DNA from 2 places in the Pseudoalteromonas issachenkonii genome. Region 2 is predicted to be linked to the other one. Evidence: predicted binding sites of a transcription regulator. Region 2 holds the regulator's gene; the other holds the start of a gene.
The links. The regulator NrdR, encoded in region 2, represses ribonucleotide reductase genes. The targets are predictions, from matches to a motif close to AAACACNANATNTNGTGTTT.

Region 1 (16,823 bases), 790 kb from region 2:
CGCGATAAAATAGTCGACGACATATCGGCCACAATCGGCGCCGTTGGATGACTGGGTACATCAAATATTTCAAGGCCGTCTACGGTTTCATTCGGGCAATAGTGAATGTAAGCCGCATCAGCAGGTAAAACCCAATCGGCTACCTGCTTAATAGAAAACAGGCCGTTATCATCATTGCGCACATCAACAGCGTGTGTATTTGTAAACTTATCGGCTTCGCTGGTTGCACTTTTTGACCAAACGCCATTTTCACAATAAACTGCTTTTTTACCGTTAACATGAAGGTTTAAAGGTACGGCACTGAATTGACCTCGACCACCACCGTGCATAAATAGCACTTCAAACTCGTCACTGATATTCATTAAACGACGCAGGCTGGCTTCACATTTAGCGGTTAATGCTAAAAATTCATGACTACGATGACTTATTTCCATCACCGATACACCAAGACCTTGCCAGTTTAAAAACTCTTTTTGCGCTTTTTGCATAACAGCCGGTGGTAACATTGCAGGGCCTGCACAAAAATTATATATACTCATTACCTTTTCCTCATTCCAGTAATTTAACTTGAATTAAACTAATTTAATTTTTTTCAACCACATAAAAAAAGCGGCCAAGGCCGCTTTTTTCAATCTAATTATTCTGAAGGAGGATTGTCATCCGCCACTTCATCAATAACTGTATCTACTGTTTCAACGTCTTCGATATCAACCAAGTCACTTTCAGTCACTTCAATTTCTTCTATACGTTGTAAACCAACTACTTGCTCTTCGTCAATAGTTCTGATCAAAATAACACCTTGGGTGTTACGTCCAACCGTAGAAACTTCATTAACACGAGTACGCACTAAGGTTCCACGATTCGAAATAATCATTATTTCGTCGTTGTCATCAACCTGTACAGCACCAACAACAGCACCGTTACGCTCACTCACTTTGATTGATACAACACCTTGAGTTGCACGACTCTTAGATGGGTAATCTTCAAGTTGGGTACGCTTGCCGTAGCCATTTTCTGTCACTGTTAATATTGCACCATCATTCTTTGGTACAATAAGTGATACAACACGCTGATCGTCTGGCATCTTAATACCACGAACACCCGTTGCAGTACGGCCCATAGGACGTACACCTTTGAAACGGATTTCAGGTTTGCCTTCTTCGTCTAGTACTGGGTTACCATTTTCATCAACGACAGCTGTTTCTTCAGCCTCTTTAAAGCGAACAACTTTACCCGCATCAGTGAACAACATAATTTCGTTGCTGCCATCGGTAATATCAACACCGATTAAACTATCACCTTCGTTTAAGTTAACCGCAATAATTCCGCTTGCACGTTGACGACTGTATGCCGTTAATGGCGTTTTCTTAACCGTACCAAATGCTGTCGCCATAAAGATGTACTTATCATCTTCATAATCGCGTACTGGCAGGATTGCAGTAATACGTTCATCTGCTTCAAGTGGTAATAAGTTAACAATTGGCTTACCGCGTGCTGCACGACTGGCAAGTGGCAACTGGTATACTTTAAGCCAATATAAACGACCCGCTGTAGAGAAACAAAGAATAGTATCGTGAGTGTTGGCAACCAATAAACGTTCAATGAAATCTTCATCTTTCATCTTAGTTGCTGACTTGCCTTTACCACCACGACGCTGCGCTTCGTAATCAGTTAATGCTTGATACTTAACGTACCCTTCATGTGAAAGCGTAACAACTACGTTTTCTTCGTTAATTAAATCTTCAAGGCTTATATCGTGTGCTGCAGCATTTATTTCAGTGCGGCGCTCATCACCATATTGCTCTTTAATTTCAACGAGCTCATCACGAATAACTTCCATTAAACGCTCTGGATTTGCCAAAATGAATAATAACTCAGCAATCAACTCAAGTAATGATTGATATTCGGTAAGAATTTTTTCGTGTTCAAGACCAGTAAGTTTATGTAAACGTAAGTCTAATATTGCTTGAGCTTGTTGCTCAGAAATATAGTACTGACCATCACGAATACCAAGCTCGCTTGCTAACCAATCTGGGCGTGCTACGTTGTCTTCGCCTGCTTTATCAAGCATGGCTTTAACATTACCTAATTCCCATGGACGCGCTGTTAATGCAACTTTTGCCTCAGCAGGTGTTGGCGACTTACGGATAAGTTCGATAATTGGGTCAATGTTAGCCAGTGCAATCGCTAAACCTTCTAGCGTATGCGCACGGTCGCGGGCTTTGCGTAAATCAAATACCGTACGACGGGTAACAACTTCACGGCGGTGGATAATAAATTCTTCAAGCATTTCTTTTAAGTTGAAACACTTAGGTTGGTTATTAATTAACGCAACCATATTCATACCAAACACTGTTTGTAACTGAGTTTGTGAATAAAGGTTGTTTAAAATAACTTCACCTACGTCACCACGTTTGATCTCGATAACGATACGCATACCGTCTTTATCTGATTCATCACGTAATGCGCTGATCCCTTCAATTTTTTTATCTTTAACTAGCTCGGCGATTTTTTCAATCAAACGTGCTTTGTTAACTTGGTAAGGGATTTCATGAACAATAATGGTTTCGCGACCCGTCTTTTCATCGGTTTCGATGTCAGCACGCGCACGCATGTACACTTTACCACGACCGGTTTGATAAGCTTGTTCAATGCCTTTTTTACCGTTAATAATCGCCGCAGTTGGGAAATCAGGCCCAGGAATGTAATCCATTAACTCAGTAATGGTCAATTCAGGGTTTTGAATAAGCGCTAAACAGCCATTCACGACTTCTGTTAAGTTATGTGGCGGAATATTTGTTGCCATACCAACCGCAATACCCGATGAACCATTAACTAACAGGTTAGGTATTTTAGTGGGTAACACATCAGGAATTTGCTCTGTGCCATCGTAGTTAGGCACAAAATCAACCGTTTCTTTTTCAAGATCGGCTAATAATTCGTGCGACATTTTTGCCATACGTACTTCTGTATAACGCATTGCCGCTGCTGAATCACCATCAACCGAACCAAAGTTACCCTGACCATCTACTAGCATGTAACGCAGTGAGAATGGCTGAGCCATACGTACGATGGTGTCATAAACTGCACTGTCGCCGTGTGGGTGGTATTTACCGATTACGTCACCGACCACACGGGCCGATTTTTTGTAAGGCTTGTTCCAGTCATTACTAAGCTCGTTCATTGCAAACAAAACGCGACGGTGAACAGGTTTTAAACCGTCACGCACGTCTGGTAATGCACGTCCTACAATTACACTCATGGCGTAATCTAAGTAGGAGTTTTTTAACTCGTCTTCAATATTGACTGGCAGAATTTCATTGGCGAGATCAGTCATTTGATATCACATTCCTTCAGTATCAGCTCTTAACAACCCAGTATTAGGTATTAAGAGTGTTTGTTATTATTTCTAAGTAACCATGCTATCACAATTAATTTTAATTTACAGGCGCAAAACTTTGCGATTTATCAATTTAGGCCTATATAATGGCCTCAGATTGACGAGGAAGTATTTTATGACCGAACATCAAAATGTAGATAACGCAGAAATAGCAAAGTTTGAAGCCATCGCAGAACGTTGGTGGGATTTAGAAGGCGAATTTAAGCCGCTTCACGAAATTAATCCATTACGATTAGATTTCATCGCAGACAAAACCAAAGGATTATTTGATAAAGAAACCCTAGATGTAGGATGTGGTGGTGGCATTTTAAGTCACAGCATGGCGCGAATGGGCGCAAACGTAACAGGCATCGATATGGGCCAAGAGCCTTTAACCGTAGCTAAGTTACACAGCTTAGAAACAAGTGTCCCCGTTGAGTATATAAAAGTACCTGCAGAGCAGTTTGCAGATGAGCACCCTGAGCGCTTTGATGTGATCACTTGTATGGAAATGTTAGAGCACGTCCCCGACCCTGCTTCTATTATTCATGCGGTGGCTAAATTAGCAAAACCTGGGGCTGATGTTTTTTTCTCTACTCTTAATAAAACCCCAAAAGCTTACTTATACGCTATTGTCGGTGCAGAAAAACTGTTAAAAATGGTCCCAGAGGGTACCCATGACCATAAAAAGTTTATTAAACCTGCACAATTAATTGCATGGGCAGAGCAAGCTGGCTTAAAAGTACGTGCCAGTGCTGGTTTAAGTTACAACCCGCTTTCTAAGCAATACACAATGAATGATGATGTAAGCGTAAATTATATGCTGCATTTTGAGAAGTTAGCGTAATGGCAAGCTCTCAAACCCCCATTGTCCCAATGGAATATCAAGCATTGCTGTTTGACTTAGATGGCACTTTACTCGATACCGCTGATGATTTAGGCGCCGCACTGAACACCGTGCTGCAAAATCATCAACAGCCCCAAGTGGGCAGTGATATATATCGCCCCGCGGCTTCAAACGGTGCTGCCGCTTTATTGGCTGCTGGTTTTAAAGAAAGCTGGGCACAACAGCCGCAAGAGCAACTTTTACATGAGCTAGTCACGCAATACGCTGCCAATATTGCCACCCATACTCGATGTTTTGTAGGAATAGAGCAATTACTAATCGCACTTGATAACAAAGCAATACCCTGGGGAATTATGACTAATAAGCCCGGATTTTTAACTGATCCTTTAGTCAAGGCGATTCCTGCATTAAAAAATGCACGTATTGTGATAAGCGGTGATACCTTAGCTGAATCTAAGCCCTCACCCCTTCCTTTACTGTATTGCGCTGAGCAAATGAGTGTTGATCCTTCGCGTTGCTTATATATAGGTGATGCGCAGCGTGACATTCAAGCAGGTAAAGCAGCCAATATGCACACCGCAACCGCACTATGGGGATATGTACCGAGTGTTGACGAGGCATTGGCTTGGAATGCGGATTTTAATTGGCACAGTCCTATAGATGCATTTAACCACATATAGTGCCATGTTAATTAATAAACACTACATATTGTGATTGTGTTAGTTTTTACGCAAAGCTTGATGATAAAAAAAGCAGACAAAATTTATTTTAAAAAAGCGTAAATTTAATCTTTCCTTAGTTGATTTTTACAAATTTCAACTTAACCGATTGATCAAAGGTTAATGCCTACTAACACAATTACGTTATCCCAACGTTATCCACAATGAGAGCGGTTTCTGTCCCTTGCAAAAGATACCAGACCACACTATCTTGTGATCTCTAATTTGAACAACACCAGATATTGTGGCTAAATGTTATTCAATTAAATTCACCAAACCGGTGAAAATAACAATAAACGAATAGGCACTGCGCTTTTTTAGGTGCACGCATTGGTCAAAAATATTTAATTCCCAAGGAATACAGGCAAAGCTATGAACCAACAGTTATCTGTAAGCAAACGTGACGGTCGTAAAGAGCCACTCGATCTTGATAAGATCCATCGCGTTATTGAATGGGCCGCCGAAGGTTTAAATAACGTTTCGGTTTCACAAGTTGAACTTAAATCGCATATTCAATTTTATGACGGTATTCGTACTAAAGACATCCACGAAACGATTATTAAAGCCGCTGCGGATCAGATCTCAAAAGAATCACCTGATTATCAGTATCTTGCTGCTCGTTTAGCTGTATTCCATTTACGTAAAAAAGCCTATGGCCAGTTTGAGCCACCGCGTCTTTTTGACCATGTTACTAACATGGTTGAACAAAAACGTTACGATGCACATTTACTCGTTGATTACACAGAGCAAGAATTAGATGAGCTAGATGCGTACTTAGATCATTCTCGCGATCTTAACTTTAGCTACGCAGCAGTAAAACAGCTTGAAGGTAAATACCTAGTTCAAAACCGTGTAACGGGTGAAATTTACGAAAGCGCGCAGTTTTTATATATTTTAGTGGCTGCAAGCTTATTCTCTGATTACCCTCGTGATACACGTATTGATTACATTAAACGTTTTTATGATGCGGTTTCATTATTTAAAATTTCTTTACCTACGCCAATTATGTCGGGCGTACGTACGCCAACACGCCAGTTTAGCTCATGCGTACTTATTGAGTGTGGCGATAGCCTAGACTCAATTAACGCTACATCATCAGCGATTGTTAAATACGTTTCTCAACGTGCTGGTATTGGTATTAATGCAGGTCGTATTCGTGCACTAGGTAGCCCTATTCGTAACGGTGAAGCGTATCACACTGGCTGTATTCCGTTTTATAAGCACTTTCAAACAGCGGTTAAAAGCTGTTCGCAAGGCGGTGTACGTGGTGGCGCAGCAACCCTTTTCTACCCGCTTTGGCATTTAGAAGTTGAAAACTTATTAGTGCTTAAAAACAACCGTGGCGTTGATGATAACCGCGTACGTCACTTAGATTACGGCGTACAGTTTAATAAACTCATGTACTCACGTTTAATTAAAGACGATTACATTACGTTATTCAGCCCCTCTGATGTGCCTGGCCTTTACGATGCATTTTTTGAAGATCAAGACGAGTTTGACGCGCTATATGTAAAATATGAGCAAGACGAGTCAATTCGTAAAAAACGAATTAAAGCAATTGAGCTGTTCTCTATGTTTGCTCAAGAACGTGCTAGCACGGGTCGTATTTACTTACAAAACGTTGACCACTGTAATACACACAGTCCGTTTATCTCAAAAGTGGCTCCGATCCGTCAATCTAACTTATGTTTAGAAATTGCGTTACCAACTAAGCCTCTTAGCAACGTGAATGATGAAGAAGGTGAAATTGCACTTTGTACATTATCTGCGTTTAACTTAGGCGCGATTGAGTCTTTAGATGAACTAGAAGAGTTAGCTGAGCTTGCAGTACGCGCACTTGATAACCTACTTGATTTCCAAGACTACCCAGTACCTGCAGCTAAAAATGCAACCATGGGACGTCGTACGCTAGGCATAGGCGTTATTAACTACGCATACTACCTAGCTAAAAACGGTAAGCGTTATTCAGATGGCAGCGCAAATGCGCTTACGCACAGAACATTTGAAGCGATTCAGTACTACCTAATGAAAGCATCTAATGAGCTGGCAAAAGAGCGTGGTGCCTGTCCTAAATTTAACGAAACAACGTACTCACAAGGTATTATGCCAACTGATACGTACAAACGTGATTTAGATAAAATTTGTGATGAACCACTTCATCTTGATTGGGACGCGTTACGTGCCAGTATTAAAGAGCACGGTATGCGTAACTCAACACTGAGCGCATTAATGCCATCAGAAACATCATCGCAAATATCTAATGCAACCAATGGCATTGAGCCACCGCGTGGCCATATTAGTGTTAAAGCAAGTAAAGACGGTATTTTAAAACAAGTTGTCCCTGAGTACGAACGCCTTAAAGATAGCTATGAGTTACTGTGGGATATCCCATCTAACGATGGTTACTTACAATTAGTAGGCATAATGCAGAAATTTATCGACCAAACGATTTCAGCAAATACTAATTATGATCCAAATAAATACGAAGGCGGTAGAGTACCTATGAAAGTCTTATTAAAAGACTTACTTGGTGCCTACAAGCTAGGTGTTAAAACGCTGTACTACCATAACACCCGTGATGGCGCATCAGACGCACAAGAAGACGCTCCAGAAGTGGAAGATGATGATTGTGCAGGCGGCGCGTGTAAAATTTAATAGTTAAACTTAAAGCGGGCGCCTTGCCCGCTTTGTCCTGATAGTTTTAGTGATAGTTTTTTGAGTGATAAACATGTCTTATACTACTTTTAGCAGAAATCATAATAACCAAATGCAAGAGCCAATGTTTTTTGGTCAAACCGTTAACGTGTCACGTTACGATCAACAAAAATACCCTATTTTTGAAAAGCTGATTGAAAAACAATTGTCTTTCTTTTGGCGTCCTGAAGAAGTTGACGTAAGTAAAGACCGTTTAGACTTTCAAGCGCTTCCTGATCACGAAAAGCATATCTTTTTAAGTAACTTAAAATACCAAACTTTGCTTGATAGTGTTCAAGGCCGTTCGCCTAACGTTGCACTATTGCCAATTGTGTCAATTCCTGAGCTTGAAACATGGATTGAAACATGGGCGTTTAGTGAAACCATTCACAGCCGTTCATACACACATATTATTCGTAATGTAACTCAAGCGCCTGAACTCATCTTTGACGACATTGTTAGCAATGACAAAATTAGTGAACGTGCCGATGCCGTAACCACTTATTACGACGATTTAATTAACTCAGTGTCGCTTTACAACCTGTACGGTGAAGGCAAACATGATATTAATGGTGAAACCGTGGTGGTTAACCTATTCGAGCTGAAAAAGAAATTGTATCTGGCGATGATGTCAGTGAACATTCTTGAAGCTATTCGCTTTTATGTGAGCTTTGCGTGTTCATTTGCGTTTGCCGAGCGTGAGCTAATGGAAGGTAATGCTAAAATTATTAAGCTTATTGCCCGTGATGAAGCGCTTCACCTTTCAGGCACTCAGCATATTTTAAATATTATGCAAGATGGCAAAGACGACCCTGAAATGGCAATCGTGGCTGCACAGTGCCGTGAAGAAGCAATCAAGATGTTTGTTGACGCTGCAGAGCAAGAAAAAGAATGGGCCGAGTACCTGTTTAAAGATGGTTCAATGATTGGCTTAAATAAACATATTTTATGTCAGTATGTTGAATACATTACCAATGCACGCATGACTGCTATTGGTTTACCAGCACAGTTTGATAATAACAGTAATCCGATTCCATGGATCAACTCATGGCTTGTTTCTGATAACGTGCAAGTTGCTCCACAAGAAGCGGAAATTAGCTCATACCTTGTAGGTCAAATTGATTCACAGGTTGATGCTGCTGAATTTGGTGACTTTGATTTATAATGACTGATAGAACCACTGCAAGTGTCACGCTTGCAGATAACAGCCAGTGTTTAGATTTTACCGCTGGCTGCCCTTCTCTTTTACACTGCTTAGAATCGAATAAAATTGATGTTGCTTACCAGTGCCGTGAGGGATATTGTGGTGCGTGTCGTGCTACGCTTGTCTCTGGTGAAGTCAATTACAATGAAGAACCGTTAGCCTTTGTGCGTGATGGTGAAATACTGTTGTGTTGCTGCAAGCCCAATGGTGATATCAGTATTAATTTAAAGTAACTAGCAAACCACACAGTATAATGCCTAACAGCTCGCTTTATTCACTTACCTGTTTCTGCAATTATTACTCAAGTAATCGCGATTATAGCCGTGTTATTTACTCTGAATAAGCAGCAGGTACAAATCGGTAATGACCCGTAATTGTATAAGCAAAAAGCATATCGCTCATTTCAGGTCCGCGACCAATATTGTGCACAATAAGCGGGTGACCACTGTCCTGCGCTATTTGATTAACGACCATACCTATGTGCGGTAAATTGCCTGGCAGCATCCAAGTGACTATGTCACCGGTTTTATAATCTGCTGCATTAAGCGATTTAGTTAACACTTGAGCATGGCGCTCAAAGTAAACTTGTAAGTTAGGTACACGTCGATGATCAATGTTTTTATCTGGCTTGGTTAATCCCCAAATACGCTTAGAAGGATATGCGCGAAAATTGGCCTGCATGTCTTCATGTACTAACTTTTGTAAATCAATACCAAGCTGTCGATACGACCTAATTATAACATCAGTACACACACCAATATTATCGGGCACATCGCCACCAGGGTATTCAAGCCTATGATAGGCGCCATCGTAAGTTACTTGTTGCGTTGTTCTGTGGATCAATGCATTGACGATATCGTCATCAAAAGAGCTCGCCTGTACATTAAAGGCAGATAAAACTAGTACATAGAGCACAAAGCGCGACATATAAATTCCTTTTATAATATTTATTAACTAAAGCTGTTGAGTAATATAGTCAGGAATATTAAATTTATTTCCATTGCTGGTAAAGTGCGCATCAAGTGCATAGGCCATTTTTTCAAGCGGAGCATCATCATAACCACAGGTTTGGATTTCATTGATGTAGCGCATAATAAAAGCGTGAGCACCGAGCTCGCGCCATTGAACGACATGAGCCAGCTCATGAAAATGCACTCTTAAATTACGCGCAACATGAGGTAATATGTAATAAGTGTTTTTATAGGTGATCCCTGCTACATCCATGTCAATAAAATCGCTTAAACCAATTTCACGTAAACCAGTAAAGTCAGGCTTGGGAATGTGTTCAACAACCACATAAAATGCAGTTTTCAAAAAATCATGCGGGTAAAAGCCAGCAAATTCGCTAACAAATGCATCACAGCATATTCTTTGATGAACATACTCGCTATTCGTTTTATCAATCCATTGTTCTATTTGCGCTAGCATGTTTTCTCCAAAAAATTTGCTTAGTGACTTAACTTAAGCATAAATATTTAATGACGCAGAATTTGCTTTTATCAATAAAAAAGCGCCAATGGTATTATTACTGACGCTGATTATTAATAATGGCTATAAAATTGTCTAGCCTTCTTCTTCAACCAATGATTCTAATAACTCATGGATCTCTGATTTTAATTCTTTGTCTTCAATTTTATTCGCACTGATTTTAGCATCTTGCAGATTTTTAATTGCCGCTTCTTTATCACCCAGCTCAAGCTGTAAAGTAGCCATAGAAAAGGCAACAGACGACATATGATCTTTGTTATTAATTTCTATCGACTTCTGTAACGCTTTTTCGTAAGTCTCGATAGCTTCTTCTAGCTCTTCGGTGAAATCAGCCAATGTTTCCCACTGAACAGGGTGATCTTTCGCTGTATTTTCGTTTTCAATACAAATAGCTTTTAGCTCAGCATATAAAGATTCAAACTGTTTAGTATCATTTTTATTAGCCGCTGCCATCAGCTTTTCCGCCAAATCGTGAACCGCTTTGTATACTTTAGTATTCATAATTACTCGCTACCTTATTAACGCGCCTTTTTTGACTTATTAAAGGCATCGTATTCGAAATATATTCCCTAATAGTACATTATTATTAAGCGCTGCGTTGTTACAAAAGTATTATAAGCGATAAAAACAGAGGTTTAATTTAAAAACCTGGATATTACAGTGCTACACTTAACGCTTAATTTAAGTCGCAATAGTAAATACCTACCCTATGCAAAATTGCAATCAATGCGGTAAATGCTGCACTAAATATGGTGCGGCAGATTTAGATACAAATCAGGATGAAATTGAAATGTGGGCGTTATTCAACCCAGAAATATTTCAATATGTTAAAAACGATCAGTTATGGTTTGATCCCAAAACAGGCGAGCAATTAACGCAATGCCCATTTTTAGTACTAAGCAGTAAAAAATATCCACAAGAAAAAGATAAATATACATGCAGTATTTACCATGACCGTCCTCAAGATTGCCGACACTACCCAAGTTTAATTTCAGAAATGATAAACGATGACTGTGAAATGCTTGAACCAATCGATAAACAAAATCCTTTTAAAGCACAAAAAAAATTAGACATACTAATGATAGACAGCCGCTCTTAAGCGAATAAATATAACAAATGCACTGATCTGTAATAATGAGCTGGTAATGTAAATTTAACGCGATTATTTTGCCATTCAACGCAAAATTAAAAGTTATAGTATAACATTGTTGATGATGCCATTTTGTAGTGTTATATTATATCACAACATAACAACCACGATTCGAAGTAATTATGACAAAGTTAACACTCATATCCTCAGCGCTACTGTCTGTTTTGTGTTCTCACTCTGCCCTAGCAGCAACGATTAACGGCACAGTAACAGATTCAAAAAAACAACCTATTGCTAATGCAACTATCCATGTTCATGGAAAGTCACAAAGCGTGAAAAGCAATGAACAAGGTCAGTTTAGCATCGACATAGATGCTAAAAGCCAATTACATATTAGTAAAGATAACTACATCGATTCACGTATATCGCTTGAGAATGTAGACGATACAATTACTGTTACATTAAAGCCGTCTTCGGTTGAAACTGTGGTTGTGTATGCTTCGGCACTGCATAAAAATAGCTTAGAAATGATTTCACCTGTGAGCGTACTATCAGGGGATGAACTAAAAAATAAAGCGAAACCGACCCTAGGTGAAACACTTAAAGGAATACCAGGAGTAAACGCGAGTTATTTCGGCCCAGTGTCTTCAAGTCCGATTATTCGTGGCCTAGGTGGTCCTCGTGTTAAAATTACTCAAAACGGTTTAGATAGCAGTGATGCATCACGTATTGGTCCAGATCACGCGACATCAAGTGATAGCTTAGCCGCTGAACAAATTGAAGTACTACGAGGCCCAAGCACCCTACTATATGGCTCTGGTGCTATTGGCGGTGTAGTAAATGTGGTTGATAACCGTATTCCAACCAATAATATTGACGCACTCTCGGGAGCGGCACAATACACACACGATACCGTTTCAAATGCGAACACCTATGCGGCAAAATTAGAAACAGGCAGCAATAACTTTAATTTTCATTTTGATGGCACCAAACGCAGTGGTGATGACTATCAAACGCCTCGCTTTAACCTACCAGATGAACATGAAGAAGGTGAAGTACACATTGAGGGCGATGAAGAAACAGCCACTTCAGTTGAAAATACTTTTATCGACAGTGAAACAGTGAACTTTGGTACCAGCTATGTCGGTGAGCATTTAACCGTTGGCTTTTCATACGGCAATATTGAAACAGACTATGGCATTCCAGGGCATTCACATGATCACGGTCATGCCCATGAAGAAGAAGGCGATCATGAAGATCATGCGGATGAAGAACATATAGAAACTCCCGTTTATGCTCATTTAGAGCAAGATCGTTGGCAAGGACTGGTAAGTTATGCATTTCATGATAACTGGATTGAATCGATTAATCTTCGTCTTGGCTACACCGACTACACTCACAGTGAAATTGAAGATGGCGCGATTGGCACCACGTTTAGTAACGAAACCACAGAAGCACGTTTAAATGTAGAGCATCAGTTAAGCCAATGGCATGGCATGATTGGCTATCACTATAGTGAATCTGATTACGATGCAATTGGCGAAGAAGCGTTTACGCCTGCAAGTGTCACTACCACCCATGCGTTATATCTACTTGAAGAACGCACATTTGGCGATGTCACCGTAGAGCTTGGCGCCCGCCTAGAAGATTATGATATCAAAAGTGATGTAGATACACATCAGCACAGCCATGATGAACAACCTGTATCGGCAGATGAGACCATTAACTACACCGAAAGCTTTACTAATGTAAGTGCCTCAGCAGGTGCGATTTGGGAGTATATGCCAAGTCACAACCTAGCCGTTAGCTTGTCACATTCAGAGCGTGCACCTCTTTCAGCTGAGTTACTCTCTAATGGTGTGCATGTTGCCACAGGTACTTATGAGCTTGGCTTGGGCTATCATATTGAAGGGGCAGAAGCGCATTTTGAACCTGAAGAAATTAAACAAGAGACCTCTACCAATCTTGATATTAGTTTACGTCGTTTTAGCGGTGACTTTGGCTACACCGTCAACTTTTTCTATAACGATATTAAAAACTTTTATTATCAACAAAACACCGGATTAGTGTTTGATGAGATGGATGGCTTTGAGTCTGCTGCCAATGGACACAGCGATGCAATTGATGTTTATCAATTTACCAGTAAAGATGCGCAGCTTTATGGTTTTGAATTTGATGCACATTATCAAATAAACCCCAGCGCCATGGTAAAAGTATTTGGTGACTCTACTCGCGCCAAACTAAAAGATAATGAAGGTAATTTACCACGTATCCCTGCCAATAAATTGGGCTCAGAACTACAATATACCCTAGGTAATGCGCAATTTACCTTAACAGGAACCCATTACTTTGAGCAAAATGATATTAGTGCTTACGAAACGGCAACGGATGGCTATACATTAATTGATTTACAAGCTAATTATCAGCTTGATTTAGGTGCCGTTGACACGCAGCTTTACCTAAGTGTTGATAACATTACTGATGAACTTGGTTTTGTACATAGTTCATTTATTAAAGATACGGCACCTCTTCCTGGACGTAACTTCCAATTTGGCGTTAGAGGCTACTTTTAAAACGCGCTCATTTTTAATCAGACAATAAAAAACCGCATTCGTAATAATGAATGCGGTTTTTTTACAACTAAATTCTAATTAAAGAATCGCGTGTAACTCAACGTCAAATACTAGAGTTGAGTAAGGTGCGATTGCAGCACCGGCACCACGTTCACCATAAGCAAGCTCATGAGGAACGTATAAACGCCATTTAGTACCTACTGGCATCATTTGTAATGCTTCAGTCCAACCTTTGATCACGCCACCTACTGGGAATTCAGCAGGTTGACCGCGCTCGTATGAGCTATCAAAAACAGTACCGTTTACTAAAGTACCGTGGTAATCAACACGTACTGTAGACTCTGCAGTTGGCTTTTCGCCTTCACCTGTTGCAAGTACTTCGTACTGAAGACCTGACTCAGTAACTGTAATTTCAGGACGTTTTGCGTTTTCTTCTAAAAATGCAATACCTTCAGCAGCCAATACTTTAGCTTCTTCTTCACGACGAGCTTGGATCTCTTCGTTGATTTTCTCAAATGCAGCTTGGATCTCAGGGATCTCTACTTGAAAAGCACTGCCTGCATACGCATCTTTCATGCCTTCAAATACTGAATTTAAGTTTAAACCTTCAAAAGGGTTAGCCTTAAGTTGCTCACCCATTTGTAAGCCAATACCGTAACTTGCTTTTTCAGCATCTGTAGTAAAATTATCTGACATAATGTGTTATTCACGTTTTGTTAGTTAAAAGACCCGTATATGCTATCACAAAATAAAAGCCGTTTGGGGCTAGTTTTTATTGAGTTTTTCTTTAATTAAACCAATAGCAAAGGTACATACAGGTAAACTGAGCAAAATTCCAACAAGTAAGCTCATCGGCAACAATCCGACCACGCCGATCAACAAAAGAGGCACAGCCACCAAACCGATAATGCCAATGTAAAACGCGCCCCACACTGGCCAAAAATGATCGTATTTTGTGATTAAATGCCCGGATAAAAGATTAAACCCGATGCCATATAAGAAAGTCATCATCAGCGCATTATCTGGGTATGCATCAATGGCCATTTTTTGCAATAACGATATGGCACTTTGGTAACAATAACCAAACACAGTCCATAGCAGGATGTGCTTGAGTAAACGTTTAGAAAAGGATAACTCCGGGGACTGTGACATAATAAAGCTCCAGATAGCAAAAAACCGCCAATAAGGCGGTTTTTTAAATGGTGGAGAGATAGGGATTTGAACTGAACCCTAGAGGGGCTATAAACCCCTGCCGGTTTTCAAGACCGGTGCATTCGACCACTCTGCCATCTCTCCGTACGGCGCGCATAATAAGATCATACGCTTAGCTTGTAAAGCCCTATTTTACTAAAACCGGTTAAATAGTTAAATATTAATCAGGATAGTCATAAACCCTAGTAATATTGTTTAGGTCTGCGGGCAATCCAAGAACATACTAAACACACCAATAAGCTGGCAGTTAAAAATGCAATACTTTGAAATATTAAATCGAAGCGGTTTAAGTCATCACTTGGGATCACAACTAACACAAACGAAGGTAGTACGGTGAATAATAGAACATAGCAGCATATTTTAAAGGCTCTGCCAAAATCAAATCGTCGAGACTGTTGCATCCACCATGTTAGCAGTACTAGCACACCCATCGCAGTTGCAGCAATAAAATGAGCTGCTTGTGTATTCATTGCAACATAAAATGTCGCAAGCGCGCCAACAACACCCCAGATTGACCAAGCAAACCAGTTTTCTTTTTCACGTAAAAATAAATTTCCCATCATTTTCGTCTTCTTTATCGTTATTATTGGTAAGACTTTCCATACATTACCAAAAAACAACCGATTAAAAAACAAACTGAAGAAGATTTATTGCGTATGGTGCTTCCGTGCGCTTCTCGCAGCTACAATATTAACCGCGGTAGTGTAACACGATTAACTTAATGAATTATGACTATATTGAATATAAAAAGTTCATCCTATTGCTACAAAAAACTAAAATAGTTTTCTGGTTTATGGCGCGGTGACTTTTTACACTCAACTGCTGGCGTCCCTAAATACAAATAACCCACTATTTCATCATCATTGTTTAAGTTAAGCGCGTGTTTAACACTGGGGCTTTGTGCAAAGTAACCTGTGCGCCAAATACCGCCAAGCCCTTGTGCAAATGCGGCTTGTTGCATAGCCAGCACGCCACAGCCTGCACTTTGAACTTGTTCTATTCTTGGTACTTTTGGATGTTGTTGATATTTTGCAATGGCAATAATGATCATGGGTGCTCTAAGGGGTAACTCTTTAGCACGATTAATTACTTTTTCAGCTTGCTGCTCGGCCAAAGCGCTTTGATAATAAATTTCACCCAACTTATGACGTGCATCCCCTTGAACAATGATATATTGCCAAGGCGCAATACAGCCATGATCGGGAACTCTGAGCCCAGCCTGCTGAATAATGTTTAGTTGTTCTTCATTAGGGCCTGGCTCTGTCAGTTTTGCATCTGACTGGCGGGTTAATAAAAGCTCAATAGCATCCATTATAATTACTCAAAAGACAAAACAATAGCATACCATTGAAACCCTTAGGTTAAAATATAATGGGCACCCCGCTGTTATTATTTGCTTATCAAGAAAGTACCTAGGTTAAAAAAGCACACAAATAATATCGCAACCCAAATAGCCGTGTATTTGTGCCATTACAAAGTGGCGCTCGCCTTTTGCGTGTAAATAATTAGGTCGAACTAATGAGGGGCTTTATAGGTTTAATTTTGCCAGTTAAGCGTTGAAGCCGAGGCACCATTGAAAGTCGCAATAGCGTATTTATTAGCTATACAAGGAATGGG
Region 2 (16,823 bases):
CCAATAAAAAAGCCACCACGAGCTCATATACGTATTACCAAGATTTAATTGCAGCAACACATAAAAATAATCGTAAGTTTTTATACGAAACTAACGTAGGTGCAGGTTTACCTGTAATCGATAATTTGCAATCGTTGTTTGGTGCAGGTGATGAGTTACTTGAGTTTAGTGGTATTTTATCAGGTTCGCTTTCATACATGTTTGGTGCACTAGAAGATGGTTTATCACTTTCTGAAGCAACAATTAAAGCCAAAGAAAGCGGGTTTACAGAGCCCGATCCGCGCGATGACTTATCGGGAACTGACGTAGCACGTAAATTACTGATCATTGCACGCGAAGCCGGTATGAAATTAGAGCTTAGCGATATTGAAGTGGAGTCGGTTTTACCGCCAGGTTTTGCCCAAGGTGACAATGTTGAGCAGTTTATGGCGAAATTACCTAGCTTAGATGCTGGTTTTAACGACCGTGTTCAAAGTGCAGCAAGTGAAGGTAAAGTACTTCGCTATGTAGGCACAATTAAAAATGGTCACTGTAAGGTCGGAATCGAAGCGGTAGATTCATCACATGCATTGAATGTTATTCGTGATGGTGAAAATGCGCTGGCTATTTTAAGCCAATACTACCAACCGCGTCCGTTTGTAATTCGTGGTTATGGGGCTGGCTCTGCAGTAACGGCTGCGGGTGTATTTGCAGACATATTAAAAACATTATCTCGCTAGGAGTCAGTCATGATTGAAGTATATGCTCCGGCGTCTATTGGTAATTTTGCCGTTGGCTTTGATGCGCTGGGCGCCGCACTTGCGCCCATTGATGGCGGTTTATTGGGTGATGTGGCGGTTGTTAGTGCCGCATCGAGTGATGAATTTATTTGTACAGGCGACTATGCACATAAGCTACCTAGTGATGCGCAAGAAAATTTAGCGTATCAGTGTTTAGTGCACTTTAGAGCGCATGTTGCGCCTGATATGCCTGCGGTAAAGCTCGAACTTAGGAAAAATTTGCCGATTGGTTCGGGATTAGGCTCAAGTGCTTGCTCTGTGGTGGCGACATTTGCAGCACTGGATAAATTTGCCAAAACTAATTTAAGCCAAGTAGAGCTCATTGAGCTTATGGCAGATTTTGAAGCCGTTGTAAGTGGGGGGCGCCATTACGATAACATCACACCGTGTTATTTAGGTGGCTTACAGTTAACCGGTGATTTAATTCCTGATAAATCTATTGCTTTACCTATTGATGAAAGCTGGTATTACGTTGCCGCATTTCCGGGCTTTTCGCTCAATACCGCAAAAGCGCGCTCTGTTTTACCAAAAGAGCTAAGTATGCATGCCGGGGTTGAGTTTGCTCAGCGTTTATCGGCGTTTAGTAGCTTACTGTTAACAGGGCGTTTTGATGATGCATTAAGCATTATGAAAGACGAAATAGCAGAGCCATACCGTGCGCCACTTATAAGCGGCTTTAGTGATGCCAAAGCAAGCTTACCAGCACTGGGTGCTGAAGTTGTGAGTATTTCAGGCGCAGGGCCGACCTTGTTTAGTGTATGTAAAACACTTGAAGCGGCAGAGCAATGCGCGCAGTGGCTAGAGGAAAATTACATCAACGAGCAAGGCTTTTGCCATATTTGTAAATTAGATAACGACGGCACGCGTCAATTAAATGTTTTATAGGATAAAGAGTCATGCAATTACATAATTTAAAAGAATATTCACAAAAAGTGTCGTTTGTTGAAGCTGTAAAAACAGGACTAGGGCGTAATCAAGGTGTGTTTTTTCCAGAGTCGTTAGCGCCATTAAGTGATGTTGATGCATTACTAGATATGGACTTTGTTACTCGCAGCGGCAAAATTTTATCGCACCTTATTGGTGACGAGCTACCAAGTGATACTGTTGCCCAGATGGTTAAGAATGCGTTTAACTTTCCGGTTAAGCTGGTGGAAGTTGAAGATAATACCTATTGCTTAGAGTTATTTCACGGCCCAACACTGGCATTTAAAGATTTTGGTGGCCGTTTTATGGCCGAGTGCTTGGCGCAATTTAATCAAGGTGAAAAAGTCACTATTTTAACTGCAACATCGGGTGATACCGGGGCTGCCGTAGCGCATGCTTTTTATAACAAACCAAATATTGATGTCGTTATTTTATACCCTAAAGGTAAAATTTCATTAGCGCAGCAAAAGTTATTTACAACGCTTGGTGACAACATTCACTGTTATGCGATTGAGGGTAGTTTTGATGATTGCCAAGAGTTGGTTAAAAAATCATTTTTAGATGAAGAGCTAAAATCGAAGTTAGGTTTAAACTCAGCAAATTCAATTAACATTAGCCGTTTAGTCGCGCAGGTATGTTATTACTTTGAAGCCATTGCACAGCTGCCAAAAGAAAAGCGTGCTACAGCGCATATTTCAGTACCGAGTGGTAACTTTGGTAATGTGTGTGCGGCTATGATTGGCGCGGTTATTGGTATGCCTGTAGGTAAACTAAGCGCGACTACAAACCAAAACGACACAGTACCGCGCTTTATGCTTGATAAAAATTGGACGCCTAATGCGACAATTGAATCGCTTTCAAATGCAATGGATGTGAGTAAACCTAATAACTGGCCACGTGTGCAATCAATGTTAGATAATAACTGGTTTAGTTATGATAACTTTTATTCGGTGAGTGTTGATGAACAGCAAACACAAACAGTGATGAAAAAAATTCAACAGCTTGGCTATATTGCAGAGCCTCACACCGCAATTGCTTACCAAGGTCTTGTAGAAAATAAGGCGGCAGATGCTGTGGGGGTTTTTTTAGCGACTGCGCATCCGGCCAAATTTAAAGACAGCGTTGAGGATATCCTTAATGTTGAATTAGATATGCCAAAGCCGTTAGCTGATGCATTAGCAAAACCGTGTTTAGCCACTGATATGCACAACGATTATGCTGTTTTGCGTACAGAATTGTTTAAAAAGCTTGCCTAAAAAAGGCCGATAATAAAAGCGGCTTAGGCCGCTTTTTTTGTTTGTTTATGCATCGCTTTAGACATAACGCATAAGCTATATAAATGTAGTAAATAAAATTCATTTAAAATTGTTATTAGTTTATAAAAAAATATCATCATCAAAATGCTGTGAAATAGTTTCAATCCCTGTTTAAATATCCTCAACTTAAGAGCGTAGGCAAAACGTCGTTTTAAGCGTACAATAAAGCCTCTAAAAAATACCCATACACGTTGCCCAGGAGACCCCAATGTTAGAACGTAGCATGAATATTTCGGACTTTGATCCAGAGTTATTTGACGCGATGAGCAAAGAAACATCACGTCAGGAAGAGCATATTGAGTTAATTGCATCTGAAAACTACTGTAGCCCACGCGTACTTGAAGCGCAGGGTTCTCAGCTGACTAACAAATACGCTGAAGGTTACCCGGGCAAACGTTACTACGGTGGCTGTGAGCACGTAGACGTGGTTGAGCAACTTGCTATTGACCGCGCAAATGAATTATTTGGTACAGATTACGCAAACGTACAGCCTCATGCCGGTTCACAAGCGAATGCTGCTGTTTTCCAAGCTCTTTTAAGCCCACTTGATACTGTATTAGGCATGAGCCTAGCGCACGGTGGTCATTTAACGCACGGCTCACACGTTAACTTCTCTGGTAAAACATACAACGCAATTCAGTATGGCCTTAACGAAGAAACTGGCGAAATTGATTACGCACAAGTTGAAGCGTTAGCACTTGAGCACAAACCAAAAATGATTATTGCGGGTTTCTCTGCTTATTCAGGTATTGTTGACTGGGCTAAGTTCCGTGAAATTGCAGACAAAGTAGGTGCATACTTATTTGTTGATATGGCGCACGTTGCAGGTTTAATTGCTGCGGGTGTTTACCCAAGCCCGGTGCCATTTGCTCACGTTGTAACAACCACAACACACAAAACATTAGCGGGTCCTCGCGGTGGTTTAATCATTTCTGCGTGTGGCGATGAAGAAATTTACAAAAAGCTAAACAGCGCTGTTTTCCCAGGTGGCCAAGGTGGTCCTTTATGTCATGTTATTGCTGCTAAAGCGGTCGCATTTAAAGAAGCACTTCAACCTGAGTTTAAAACATACCAAGCACAAGTTGTTAAAAATGCACAAGCAATGGTTGCCGTATTACAAGAGCGCGGCTACAAAGTAGTATCGGGTAAAACTGACAACCACTTATTCTTACTTGATTTAATCGATAAAGATATCACAGGTAAAGATGCAGATGCTGCCCTAGGTAATGCGAATATCACGGTTAACAAAAACTCAGTACCGAACGATCCACGTTCACCATTTGTTACTTCTGGTTTGCGTATTGGTTCACCAGCAATCACTCGTCGTGGCTTTAAAGAAGCAGAGTCAAAAGAGTTAGCGGGCTGGATCTGTGACGTACTAGATAACATCGAAGATGAGTCAGTACAAGCGCAAGTAAAAGAAAAAGTGAAAGCAATTTGTGCAAAATTACCTGTTTACGCTTAATCCAAGAGTAAAATAGTAATTTAGATCACAACTGCACACATTTTTGTTATGATAATGGCCGCTATAATAGCGGCCATTTTTTGTTTTTAAAACGGAAACACACAGTTATGCATTGCCCATTTTGCACCGCCAAAGATACTAAAGTTATTGATTCTCGCCTTGTCGGCGGGGGACACCAAGTACGTAGACGTCGTGAATGTAATGAGTGCCACGAACGATTTACCACCTTTGAAGGGGCTGAATTAGTGATGCCACGGGTCATCAAGCAAGATGGCAGCCGCGAACCGTTTAATGAAGATAAGTTACTAAATGGCTTAACTCGCGCCCTCGAAAAACGCCCCGTAAGCACTGAGCAAGTTGACGAAGTGGTTAATATTATTAAGTCGCAGCTGCGAGCCACTGGCGAACGCGAAGTGTCTAGCCATTTGGTGGGTGAGTGCATTATGGAAGCGCTTAAAAAGTTAGATAAAGTGGCCTATGTAAGATTTGCCTCTGTATATCGCTCGTTTGAAGATATACGCGAATTTGGTGAAGAAATAGCCCGCTTAGGGGAATAGTAATGACCAAGCAAAGTTCGTTTTCAGAGGATGATAAACGCTACATGGCTCGCGCTATTGAACTGGCAAAAAAAGGGCGCTTTACGACAACCCCTAATCCTAATGTTGGCTGCGTACTCGTAAAAAACAATAAAGTAATAGGTGAAGGGTTTCATCAGTTAGCGGGCCAAGGTCATGCAGAGGTAAACGCACTGGCTATGGCTGGCGAAAATGCCAAAGGCGCAACCGCTTATGTAACCCTAGAGCCTTGCAGTCATTATGGTCGAACACCGCCTTGTGCTGAAGGGCTAAAAGCAGCAGGTGTTAAAAAAGTGATTGCCGCAATGGTTGACAGCAACCCGCAAGTTGCAGGCAAAGGTCTGAAAATTTTAGCGGATGCTGGTATAGAAGTCGCTTACGGGTTACTTGAAGCGCAAGCTCGCGCATTAAACCTTGGGTTTTTTAAGCGCATGGAGCAGGGATTACCCTTTGTTACTTGCAAAATGGCCGCAAGTATAGATGGTAAAACGGCGCTTAAAAATGGGCAAAGTAAATGGATAACCGGCCCCGCAGCACGCCAAGATGTGCAACTATACCGAGCACAAAGCTGTGCAATTTTAACCGGTGCCGATACGGTATTAATGGATGATGCAAAATTAAATGTGCGCCCAGAAGAGTTACCGTATTCTTTACCAACTGATTTACCACTGCGCCAACCGGTTCGCGTTGTTATTGACTCACAAAACAGACTTACCCCTGATCTTGCCTTATTTTCAATTCAAAGTGAGGTGATAATATTTACCACCAAGGTTGATAAATCGCATCAGTGGCCTCATTTTGTTAAACAGATTGAAGTACCTGAAAATAATAATAAAGTAGATTTACTGGCCGTGTTAAACACGCTTGCCCAATTGCAGTTTAATAATGTGTGGCTAGAGGCCGGAGCAACACTGGCCGGTAAAATGACAGAACTTGATTTAATTGATGAGTTTGTTTTTTACATTGCTCCTAAATTAATGGGCAGCGATGCTAAAAGTTTACTAAATTTCCCAGAGTTAATGAGTATGCAAAATACCATTAATTTAACTTTTAATGAGTGTGTGCCAATCGGTGATGATTTACGTATCACAGCACTAAAAAAAGCTCATTAATCATTTTATATAAAGAGTAGCACTATGTTTACTGGAATAGTTGAAGCGACAGGTAAAATTGCGTTATTACAAAAAAAACAAGGTGATTTAGCTATTCGTATCCAAAGTAAAAACCTTGATATGAGTGATGTTAAGTTAGGTGACAGTATTGCAACTAATGGTGTCTGCCTGACGGTTGTTGATAAGCATATTGACGGCTTTAGTGCTGACTTATCAAATGAAACGATTAGCTTAACAGGGTTTGCACATTACGCATTAGGGCAAACCGTTAATCTAGAAAAGGCGATGCAACCTGTTTCGCGCCTCGGTGGTCATTTAGTGTCTGGCCATGTAGATGGTATTGCCACTATCACAGCAATTAATGCCAATGCGCGAGCAACAGAATATTGGTTAGCCACCGATGAAAATTTAATGAAATACATTCCTTACAAAGGGTCGGTTTGTATTGATGGTATTAGCCTGACGGTTAATGCTGTTGAAGGTAATAAATTTAAACTGACGATTGTGCCCCACACCAGCGGGCAAACGACCATAGCTGATTTTCAAGTCGGTACCAAAGTGAATTTAGAGGTCGACCAAATAGCACGTTATTTAGAGCGCCTAGTTAGAGGGGCTGAGCAACCTACGGGTTCAGATATTTCGATGAGCTTACTCGCTAAAGCGGGCTTTATAAAATAACGACATTGACAACTTATACGAGCAACTTATGAATTTAAACAGCGCACAAGAAATAATTGATGACATTAAAGCCGGTAAAATGGTTATTTTAATGGATGATGAAGACAGAGAAAATGAAGGCGATTTAATTATTGCTGCTGAACACATTAGTGCAGAAGCCATTAACTTTATGGCGACTCATGGCCGTGGACTAATTTGTTTAACGATGACTCAAGAGCGTTGCTCGCAGCTTGATTTACCATTAATGGTAAAAAATAATGGTGCCGCATTCTCAACTAATTTCACTATGTCGATTGAAGCATCAAAAGGGGTTACCACAGGTATTTCTGCAGCGGATCGTGCCCGCACTGTTCAAGCTGCCATCGCGAAAGGCGCTGTGCCAAGCGATATTGTACAACCAGGTCATATTTTTCCTATTATGGCGCAACCAGGCGGCGTGTTAACACGTGCAGGGCATACAGAAGCGGGGTGTGACTTAGCGCGTTTAGCAGGGCTTGAGCCATCATCAGTGATTGTAGAAATCCTAAATGAAGATGGCACCATGGCGCGTCGTCCTGATTTAGAAGTATTTGCTAAGCAACATGATATTAAAATTGGCACCATTGCTGATTTAATCGAGTACCGCAACCTAAACGAAACCACAATTGAGCAAGTTGCAAAATGTAAATTGCCAACTGAACATGGTGAGTTTGACTTAGTGACATACAAAGACACCATTGATGGGCAGTTACACTATGCATTGCTTAAAGGTGAAATAAAACAACAAGAACCGACCTTAGTGCGTGTGCATTTACAAAGTACCTTTAACGATATTTTACTCTCTGATCGCAACGCTGACCGTAGTTGGGGTTTATCGCAAGCAATGGCTTATATTGCTGAGCATAATGGCGCCTTAGTTATTTTAGGTAAGCAAGAAAGCACTGAAGAGTTAGAAGCCACAGTAAAAGCATTTGCCGCAGCTGATGCGGGTGAAAATGTGACGCCACGTAAATTTCAAGGTACTTCGCGCACCGTAGGTGTGGGTTCGCAAATTCTGGCTGATTTAGGTATTCAAAAAATGCGTTTGATGAGTTTACCTAAAAAATACCATGCATTATCAGGGTTCCATTTAGAAGTGGTTGACTACGTAGAGCCACAATAATTACGCGCTAGGTTATTATTTTATTTATGTGGTATAATGCGCATCAATTTTTGCGCAACCGAAATCGCTTAAACTTATTTTTAGGGTTATCAAATGAAAATTATTGAAGGTAATAAATACGCTCCAGGCAAAAAGTTTGCCATTGTCATTTCTCGTTTTAATGACTTTATTGGTAGTAGCTTGCTTGCAGGTGCTGTTGATGAGCTAAAACGTACTGGTGGAGTATCAGAAGACGATATTACCGTGATTTACGTACCCGGTGCGGTTGAATTACCTTTAGCAGCGAAACGCGTTGCAGCAAAAAAAGAATATGATGCAATTATCGCCTTAGGTGTAGTGATCAGAGGGGGCACGCCTCACTTTGATCTCGTCGCTGGCGAGTCAAATAAAGGGCTTGCACAAGTATCGCTTGAGTATGATATCCCGGTTGCATTTGGCGTATTAACCACTGAAAGCATTGAGCAAGCAATTGAGCGCGCAGGTACCAAAATGGGTAACAAAGGCGGCGAAGCTGCTTTAGGTGCGCTTGAAATGGTTAATGTGTTAGATAAAATTTAAGTTTAAGGAATTTTTGTGAAACCAGCAGCAAGACGTAAAGCACGTATCTTAGCACTTCAAGCCGTGTATTCATGGCAATTAAGCGGCAATGCAATTGCCGATATCGAACAACAAATGTTGATCGAAAACGATGTGACTAAAATTGATGTTGAATATTTTAAAGATTTAGCGCGTGGAGTTGCCGTAAATCATAAGCAACTAGACGAAGCTGTATCGCCTCATTTAACTCGTCCATTTGATGAATTAGACGAAGTTGAACGTGCAATCTTACGTTTAAGCAGCTACGAGCTTAAATTTCGTGAAGATGTTCCTTACAAAGTGGCTATCAATGAAAGCATTGAATTAGCGAAAATGTTTGGCGCTGAAGATAGCCATAAATTTGTAAACGGTGTACTTGATAAAGCTGTAAAACAGTTACGCAAGTCATAACAACTTAAGCTGCATATTAATTTCAGTGAGTTGTTATAAATAACCGTTAAAAAGGAGAGCCGGCATAGGTCGGCTTTTTTGTGTATGAAGGAATTTGAATTAATTAATCACTACTTTAAAGGTCGCGGTATCACTCGTCGCGATGTTAATTTAGGGATTGGAGACGACTGTGCGCTTGTCACAGTACCAGCAAACTGTCAGCTTGCTGTAACAACAGATACCTTAGTTGCTGGGGTGCATTTTTTTCATGATATCTCTCCTCGCGCATTAGGGCATCGAGCTCTGGCAGTAAATTTAAGTGATTTAGCTGCCATGGGTGCAGAGCCTACATGGGTATCGGTTGCACTCACGTTGCCAAGTATCGATCCACAATGGATTGCAGAGCTGACTGACGGCATGCATGAAATTGCTGAGTACTTTAATGTACAAATTATTGGTGGCGATACGACTCAAGGCCCACTCAGTATTACTATTTGTGCAAAAGGCACGGTTCCTGAAGGTAAAGCACTGCGTCGAAGTGGCGCAAAAGTGGGCGACTGGATTTTTGTAACCGGACCGCTAGGTGATGCTGGTTTGGCAATTGAGTCAAAAAAACAAGGTTTGCCAGTTGCACCTGAACATTTAAAGCATATTAATAAATGTTTAAACTTTCCAACGCCACGCGTGGCCGCCGGACAAGCTTTGCGTGGCTTAGCGTCATCAGCTATTGATATTTCAGACGGTTTACTTGCTGATTTAGGTCACATTTTGGATTTGTCACAGGTCAGTGCAACAATCAATATTGAAAATGTACCTACTTCTGATGCGATGCAAGCGAGTCTTGATTTTGAGCAACAGCTTCCTTTTATACTCAACTATGGCGATGACTATGAACTACTTTACACTGTCCCAGACAGTAATAAGAGTATGCTCGATATTAAGTTGCGCCAATACGGTGTAGAAGCAACCTGTATCGGCCAAATCAAAAGTGGTGACGGGAATATAGAATTATTACACCAAGGTGAAAAGTTTGTTTTTGAGCACAAAGGCTTTGAGCACTTTTCCAAGGAGCAGGTTTGAATAAAAACCGATTATTTAATTTAAAACGCCCACATCAATTTTTTGGTTTGGGTTTTGGTACAGGGCTTGCGCCTAAAGCCCCTGGTACATTTGGTACTTTAGCGGCGTTACCATTTATTTTTATTACCATGCATTTTCCGTTATGGTTACAAATTGTATTTGCGGTGGTGATCAGTATATTTGGTATTTGGGCATGTGGAAAAACAGCTGATGACCTTCAAGTTCATGATCATCCAGCTATTGTTTGGGATGAAGTCGCTGGTTACTATATAACGATGATTGGTGCAGCACTGAATTGGCAAACATTATTAGTGGGCTTTTTACTATTTCGCTTTTTTGATATAGCAAAGCCAGGGCCGATTCGTATACTTGATAAACGTGCTCATGGTGGGTTTGGTATTATGGCCGATGATGTACTTGCAGGTATTTTTTCGCTTATTTGTTTGCAAGCATTGATAAAAGTAGGTTTACTACCCTTTTAATTTATTATTTGTTTAACTAGGTGGCAGCACTATGATGCGATTTTTATTGGTTTGTGTACTCTTGATGTGTGCCATGCCAAGTACGGCTTCAATTACTGATTACGTAGTTAAACAATGGAACATTAAAGACGGACTTCCCTCACAATCCCTCAAAAGTGTGGTGCAAGATAACCAAGGCTACATGTGGCTTGGTACGCAATTCGGATTAAGCCGATTTGATGGTAACACTTTTACTAATTACAACACTCAAAATAGTCTGTTTTTACCCAGCAATGGCATCAATAAATTACTGATTGATGGCCAAGGACTATTATGGATAGGCACGAAAAACGGCCTCGTTGTTATAGACCCAGAAAAGCTAACCGCACAAGAGTTTAATATTAAAGGCCCTGTTAGAGATATTCTTGAAGACTCTAAAGGCAGTATTTGGATAGCAGCTAATGGGCTTTATTACATAGACAGAGGCCAGATAGAGCTGCGCGACCAGCTAAACAATCCGAGCCCTATCGTAAATGCCACTGCGATCACCCAAATAGTAGGGTCAGTCAGTAAAATGGCGCTCTCACCAGAGGGAATTTGGCTGGTTAACGATCGTAATTTATTGCGCTTGACGCAAAGCGCGTCTGATTTTTCTAAATTGCGCTTAGAGCTTACCGCTAAAGTGGCCTTGCCTGATCGTTTAGCACAAACAATTGTTCACGACTTATCCTTTTTAAATGGCAATTTATATCTTGCTTCTGAGCTAGGCGCTTACTTTTTAGATTTAGATGATGAGCTACGCCCATTTCCGCTGCCTAACGCTAACAACTCAGCCGTTTATAAGTTTATGAGTGATGGCAATGGTGGCTTGTGGGTATCGACTTATGGGCGCTTATTGTTCAGAGGGAAGTCGGATGATTGGCAATGGGTTGAGCCCAGTCAATTAGATCAAAGTATTTGGTTTGCCGATATATTTAGAGATGATGAAAATAATATATGGTTAGCGAGTTTTAGTGAGGGACTTTGGCTTGCTCACGAAGGGCGAATAGAGCGCCATTCAGCCATTTCTAAAATGACCGAAGCGGTTATGGCCATTAGTAAATCACCAGATGGTAAGTTATGGATTGCCAACAAAAGCGGCGTAGGCTATTTCGATGCCGATAAAACGTTTATCAATGTCATCAACAGTACCAAGTATGGTAACGCCTCAGTACATGACTTACAGTTTGACGGCAATCGTCTTTATGTTGCCACTGGTAGAGGTTTGTTTTTCTACGAGTCGAATACCTTATATAGTTTCCCTGCCCGTGCGCTAAGTGATAATCCTGTATTTGCTATTAGTACGTCGACTAAAGGCGGCTTTTGGGTGGGCACTGGGCGAGGCTTATATCGTTTAAATTACAACGGGTTAAACCCTTTTGCGTACAATGCTTTTTTAGGCAGTAAGTTTGTAACCTATGTTTTAGATAAACCAAATTTTGGGGTGATTGGTACCAGTAAAGGGGCGTATTACTTTACTGAACGCGGGATAGAAAAAATAGGTGACCAAACCACTTTGGAAAGTGCGTACGTTACTAGCATTTTACACATTAAAGGCGTGGGGATTTTAATTGGCTCGCTTAACGATGGTTTGTTTTATCGCAGTGGACAAGGGCTGTGGCAGCAATTAGATGCCGCCAATGGGCTGCCATATGGTTCTATATTTAGTCTTGAGTACGATGATACTACAAAACGCATTTGGGTAAGCACCATGAAAGGGGTTTATCGCATGCCAGTTGAGCAATTCAAAGCCAACATTGAAAGCCTAAAAGTGGAGGAAGTGATCTCTTCATTTGATCGACAGCTCGATGGTAAAGCAAGTCAATGCTGTAATGGTTTAGGCCATGATGCGGTGGTTGATATGGATAATTCAATTTGGTATCCCAGCTTGCAAGGCGTTGTAGAAATTCCTAAAGACGTAGAATTATTTGGACTGCGTTCACTTAAACCAACTATAGAAACTTTAACCACGCCATCACGAAAACTTGCTGCGGCTGCGTTAGGTAAAAAGCCAGTACTTAAAACTGACGAGCGTGACGTAACGCTTACCTATACCGCTATCGATTATTATGCACCTGCAAGTATAGAGTTTAGGTATAAACTCAATGGACTTGATAATGATTGGCGCTATGCAAATACCCGCCGAGAAGCAATTTACACTAACTTACCAGCAGGTATGTTTTTATTTGAATTAGAGACAAAACGTCAAGGTGAAGATTGGGGCAAAGCGCAATCGGCCGAATACGCTTTTGTGGTGCCTGAACGATTTGGTGAAACTATATATTTTAGATTACTGATCACCAGTGGTTTTGTGTTGCTCTTTTATTTGGTGTTTTGGGTATTTAAAGTTCAAGAGCGACGTAAGCAGCAAGTTCTTGAGGGGCTTATTACTGAGCGAACCCTTGAGCTTCGCCAAGCAAACGATAAATTAAACCAAGTAAACTCTCAGCTTAAACTTGTTAGTCACTCTGATGAGCTAACAGGGCTGAGAAGTCGCCGTTTTTTGTTTGATCAACTACCAAAAGATATTGAGCATTTTCAGCGTAACTCGCAGTCATTGCAGGCTCAAGGTAAATCGTTGGTGTTGTTAATTATTAATTTAGATAACTTTAGCCGCATTAACGATGCCTATGGCCCTATTGCTGGAGATAGCTGTTTACAACAAGTAGCGGCATTACTTAACTCGCGTACACAAGGTTCTGATTATGTTGCCCGTTGGAGTGGTGATGAGTTTTTACTGTTATTGCGCGATTTTAAATGTAATTTAATCGACAGCTATGTATCTGAATTATGCCAAGCAATTGCAGATTATTCGTTTCAGCTTCCTAACGGTGAAACAACCAATATAACAGCGTCAGTCGGGTGGTCGTTCTATCCGTTACCTCTCTTAGGTGGGCAAGTTATTAGCTGGGAAACATCAATTAATCTAGCTGACATAGCATTACATCAAGTTAAAAAACGCGGCGGCGATGGCGTCGCTAATATTACCTTTGACGAGCAATTAGATGCATTTGAGTTTGAGCAAAACCCCAATGTTGAACAGCAAATTGGTTTGTTACAAAGCAATGGTCTAGCCGATATTAAGGTATGGATGCGCTAGAGATTATAAGTGAGCAATAAAAAAGGAGCCAATGGCTCCTTTTTTATTAAACACGATAAGTGTTAGCTCATAAATGATTTAATTGAAGTTAAAATACCATGTTCACCTAACCCCATTTCATCGTGCACTTGCTGTTGTGTGCCATGTTTAATGAATTCATCAGGAATACCTAAGTTAAGCACTTTTACATAGGCTTTAATGCTCGCTAAATATTCATTAACTGCAGAGCCTGCACCGCCCGCAATCGCGTTATCTTCAAGGGTTACAATAATATCGTGATCATTAATCAGCTCATTAATTAATGCCGTATCAAGTGGCTTAATAAATCGCATGTTTACTAGAGTGGCATTGAGCTCATCAGTGGCAAGTTGTGCGTTTTCAAGCAAGGTACCAAATGACAATATAGCCACTTTAGTACCTTTTTTAATTACATTCGCTTTACCCATTTCAAGTTGTTGCATAGTGCTTTGAATGTCTGCTGAGCCTGCACTACCACGCGGGTAACGAACAGCAACAGGACAATTAGCTTGATAGCCTGTATAAAGCATATGACGGCATTCGTTAGTATCACTTGGGGCCATAATGACCATATTAGGTATACAGCGCATAAAGCTTAAGTCGTAGGCGCCTTGATGGGTTTCACCATCGGCTCCAACAATACCGGCGCGGTCTATAGCAAATAATACCGGTAGGTTTTGCAGTGCAACGTCGTGAATTAGTTGATCGTACGCGCGTTGTAAAAAGCTAGAATAGATAGCCACAACGGGCTTTAAGCCCTCACAAGCAAAACCTGCAGCAAGAGTAACAGCGTGTTGTTCTGCTATTGCTACGTCAAAGTATTGTTCTGGATACTCTTTAGAAAAACGTACCATGCCTGAACCTTCACGCATAGCTGGCGTGATTGCCATGAGCTTACTGTCTTGCTCGGCCATGTCACAAAGCCAATCACCAAACACATTTGAGAAAGTCGCCGCACCTGGCTTAGATTTTGGTAAGCTTGATGTTGCAGGATCAAATTTTGGTACGCCATGATAACCAATCGGATCGGCTTCGGCAGGCTTGTAACCTTTGCCTTTCTGGGTTTTTATATGTAAAAGCTGTGGGCCTTTTAAGTTACGCATATTGCGCAGCGTATCAACCAACATATTCACATCATGTCCATCAATTGGGCCAATGTAATTTAGACCTAATTCTTCAAAAAAAGTACCCGGGATCATCATCCCTTTAATGTGTTCTTCCATACGGCTGGCAAGCTCTTTTACCGGCGGTACACCAGAGAGCAGCTTTTTACTGCCTTCGCGGATGTTGGTATAAAAGCTACCTGATAAAATACGCGCAAAATGATTGGTTAACGCACCGACATTTTCAGATATCGACATTTCGTTATCGTTCAAAATGATCAGCATGTCTGATTTAACATCGCCAAGGTGGTTCATTGCTTCAAAGGCCATACCAGCAGTAATTGCGCCATCGCCTATTACCGCGACTGTTTTACGCCCTTTGCCTTCTTTTTGTGCAGCAATAGACATACCTAACGCCGCAGAAATTGAGGTACTTGAATGGCCAACACTAAAGGTGTCGTATTCACTTTCATCTCTAAAAGGGAAAGGATGCAATCCGTCTTTTTGGCGAATGGTATGCATTTGATCACGACGGCCAGTCAGTATTTTATGCGGATAAGCTTGATGACCCACATCCCAGACCAAGCGGTCATCGGGTGTGTTGTATACATAATGTAGTGCAACGGTAAGTTCTACGGTTCCTAAACCAGACGCTAAATGGCCGCTACTTTGCGATACCGAATTGAGTAAATAGTCACGCAATTCATGGCTAAATGCAGGAAGCTTATCTTGTGCTAAGTCTCGCAAGTGGGCTGGTTCGTTCACCAAATCAAGTAATGGATACTTGCTGCTATCAAGTGTCATGGTTTTTTATATATCCTTCGCTAATATTAACCCTCCTCAAAACAAACGAGGTTTAAAAGGCGACTTAATATTCAGTAATAATTTTATACTAAGAGTTAATACGTTTTAGCTGTATTTAATGGTCACGTTCAATTAAATAGTTAGCCAATGCCGCTAAATCTGTTGTGTCTGCGTCAATGTTAGCTAATGCCTCATGGGCTTGTTGTATTAAATTTTGTGCTTTTTGCTTAGCGCCTAGCATACCTAATAAAGCGGGGTATGTCGCTTTATTCGCTGCAATATCTGACCCTTGTGGCTTGCCTAAAGTAAGCGTATCGCCCTCAACATCTAAAATATCGTCATGAACTTGAAATGCAAGCCCTATAGCGTATCCAAAAGTTGATAAGTTATCTAAAGTTTGTTGGCTTGTATTAGGGGCGCACAGTGCGCCAAGAGTAATCGCACAATTTATTAGCGCACCGGTTTTAAGTTTATGAATGCGTTCTAACTCATCAACAGTAATAACCTTATCGGTTGCTGCAATATCGCGGCCTTGTCCGGCAACCATACCTTGTAACCCCGATGCATGCGCTAGTGCTGCGATCATTTTTAATTGTGCTTCAGTCGAACATTTAAATGTGTGCTTAGCAATAAGTTCAAATGCTAAAGTTTGCAGTGCATCTCCAGCTAAAATCGCTTGTGCTTCACCGTATACAATATGACATGTAGGGCGACCACGGCGTAAATCATCATCATCCATAGCAGGTAAGTCGTCATGCACTAATGAATAACTATGAATACATTCAATGGCTGCGGCAAGTACATCTAAATCACGCTTGTCAGCACCGAGTATTTTACCTGTGGTGTACACTAAAAACGGGCGCAGTCTTTTACCACCATTCATTACACTGTAATGTGTGGCTTCTTTTATAGTATTGTCGCTTTCAAGAGGTTGTTCAAAATAAAGGTTGAGCGTATTAGCTACATCATCTTGAGCGAGTTTTATTTGTTCTTTTATGCTCACGATTATTCCATATCGTTATCAAACTGAGTAAGCGGTGCTTTTTCGTCATTACCCATTAATATCGACACCTTTTGCTCAGCTTGTTGAAGTTTGCCTGAAGATGCGCTCGCAAGTGCAATACCTCGCTCAAATTGCTTTAAAGACTGTTCAAGCGATAAATCACCTTGTTCCATTTCACTGACAATTGTTGTTAACTCTTCTAGTGCTTGTTCGAAACTTAAATTTTCAGGTTTTTTAGTCGCCATCTTTATTTTCAACT

Region 1: a site for NrdR is predicted at 5,176-5,195, ahead of nrdA (class 1a ribonucleoside-diphosphate reductase subunit alpha). Genes of this name have one in related genera too.

Annotation. Positions count from the first base shown of each region.
Region 1 is NZ_CP011030.1:1,580,172-1,596,994, reverse strand. Features, by position in the region: gene serC (3-phosphoserine/phosphohydroxythreonine transaminase) at 1-539, opposite strand, end outside; gene gyrA (DNA topoisomerase (ATP-hydrolyzing) subunit A) at 638-3,337, opposite strand; gene ubiG (bifunctional 2-polyprenyl-6-hydroxyphenol methylase/3-demethylubiquinol 3-O-methyltransferase UbiG) at 3,516-4,226, shown strand; gene PISS_RS07315 (HAD family hydrolase) at 4,226-4,906, shown strand; gene nrdA (class 1a ribonucleoside-diphosphate reductase subunit alpha) at 5,318-7,600, shown strand; gene nrdB (class Ia ribonucleoside-diphosphate reductase subunit beta) at 7,674-8,804, shown strand; gene yfaE (class I ribonucleotide reductase maintenance protein YfaE) at 8,804-9,076, shown strand; gene PISS_RS07295 (DUF1287 domain-containing protein) at 9,174-9,770, opposite strand; gene PISS_RS07290 (hypothetical protein) at 9,798-10,271, opposite strand; gene PISS_RS07285 (tetratricopeptide repeat protein) at 10,407-10,832, opposite strand; gene PISS_RS07280 (YkgJ family cysteine cluster protein) at 11,041-11,430, shown strand; gene PISS_RS07275 (TonB-dependent receptor) at 11,604-13,994, shown strand; gene bamJ (BamJ family beta-barrel-assembly machinery protein) at 14,073-14,690, opposite strand; gene PISS_RS07265 (hypothetical protein) at 14,760-15,083, opposite strand; tRNA gene PISS_RS07260 (tRNA-Ser) at 15,195-15,290, opposite strand; gene PISS_RS07255 (hypothetical protein) at 15,389-15,766, opposite strand; gene PISS_RS07250 (NAD(P)H nitroreductase) at 15,970-16,518, opposite strand.
Region 2 is NZ_CP011030.1:787,336-804,158, forward strand. Features, by position in the region: gene thrA (bifunctional aspartate kinase/homoserine dehydrogenase I) at 1-719, shown strand, start outside; gene thrB (homoserine kinase) at 729-1,664, shown strand; gene thrC (threonine synthase) at 1,676-2,959, shown strand; gene glyA (serine hydroxymethyltransferase) at 3,228-4,484, shown strand; gene nrdR (transcriptional regulator NrdR) at 4,592-5,041, shown strand; gene ribD (bifunctional diaminohydroxyphosphoribosylaminopyrimidine deaminase/5-amino-6-(5-phosphoribosylamino)uracil reductase RibD) at 5,044-6,171, shown strand; gene PISS_RS03650 (riboflavin synthase) at 6,196-6,849, shown strand; gene ribBA (bifunctional 3,4-dihydroxy-2-butanone-4-phosphate synthase/GTP cyclohydrolase II) at 6,878-7,990, shown strand; gene ribH (6,7-dimethyl-8-ribityllumazine synthase) at 8,084-8,548, shown strand; gene nusB (transcription antitermination factor NusB) at 8,564-8,977, shown strand; gene thiL (thiamine-phosphate kinase) at 9,062-10,036, shown strand; gene PISS_RS03675 (phosphatidylglycerophosphatase A family protein) at 10,033-10,518, shown strand; gene PISS_RS03680 (ligand-binding sensor domain-containing diguanylate cyclase) at 10,550-13,636, shown strand; gene dxs (1-deoxy-D-xylulose-5-phosphate synthase) at 13,699-15,561, opposite strand; gene ispA ((2E,6E)-farnesyl diphosphate synthase) at 15,677-16,564, opposite strand; gene xseB (exodeoxyribonuclease VII small subunit) at 16,567-16,809, opposite strand.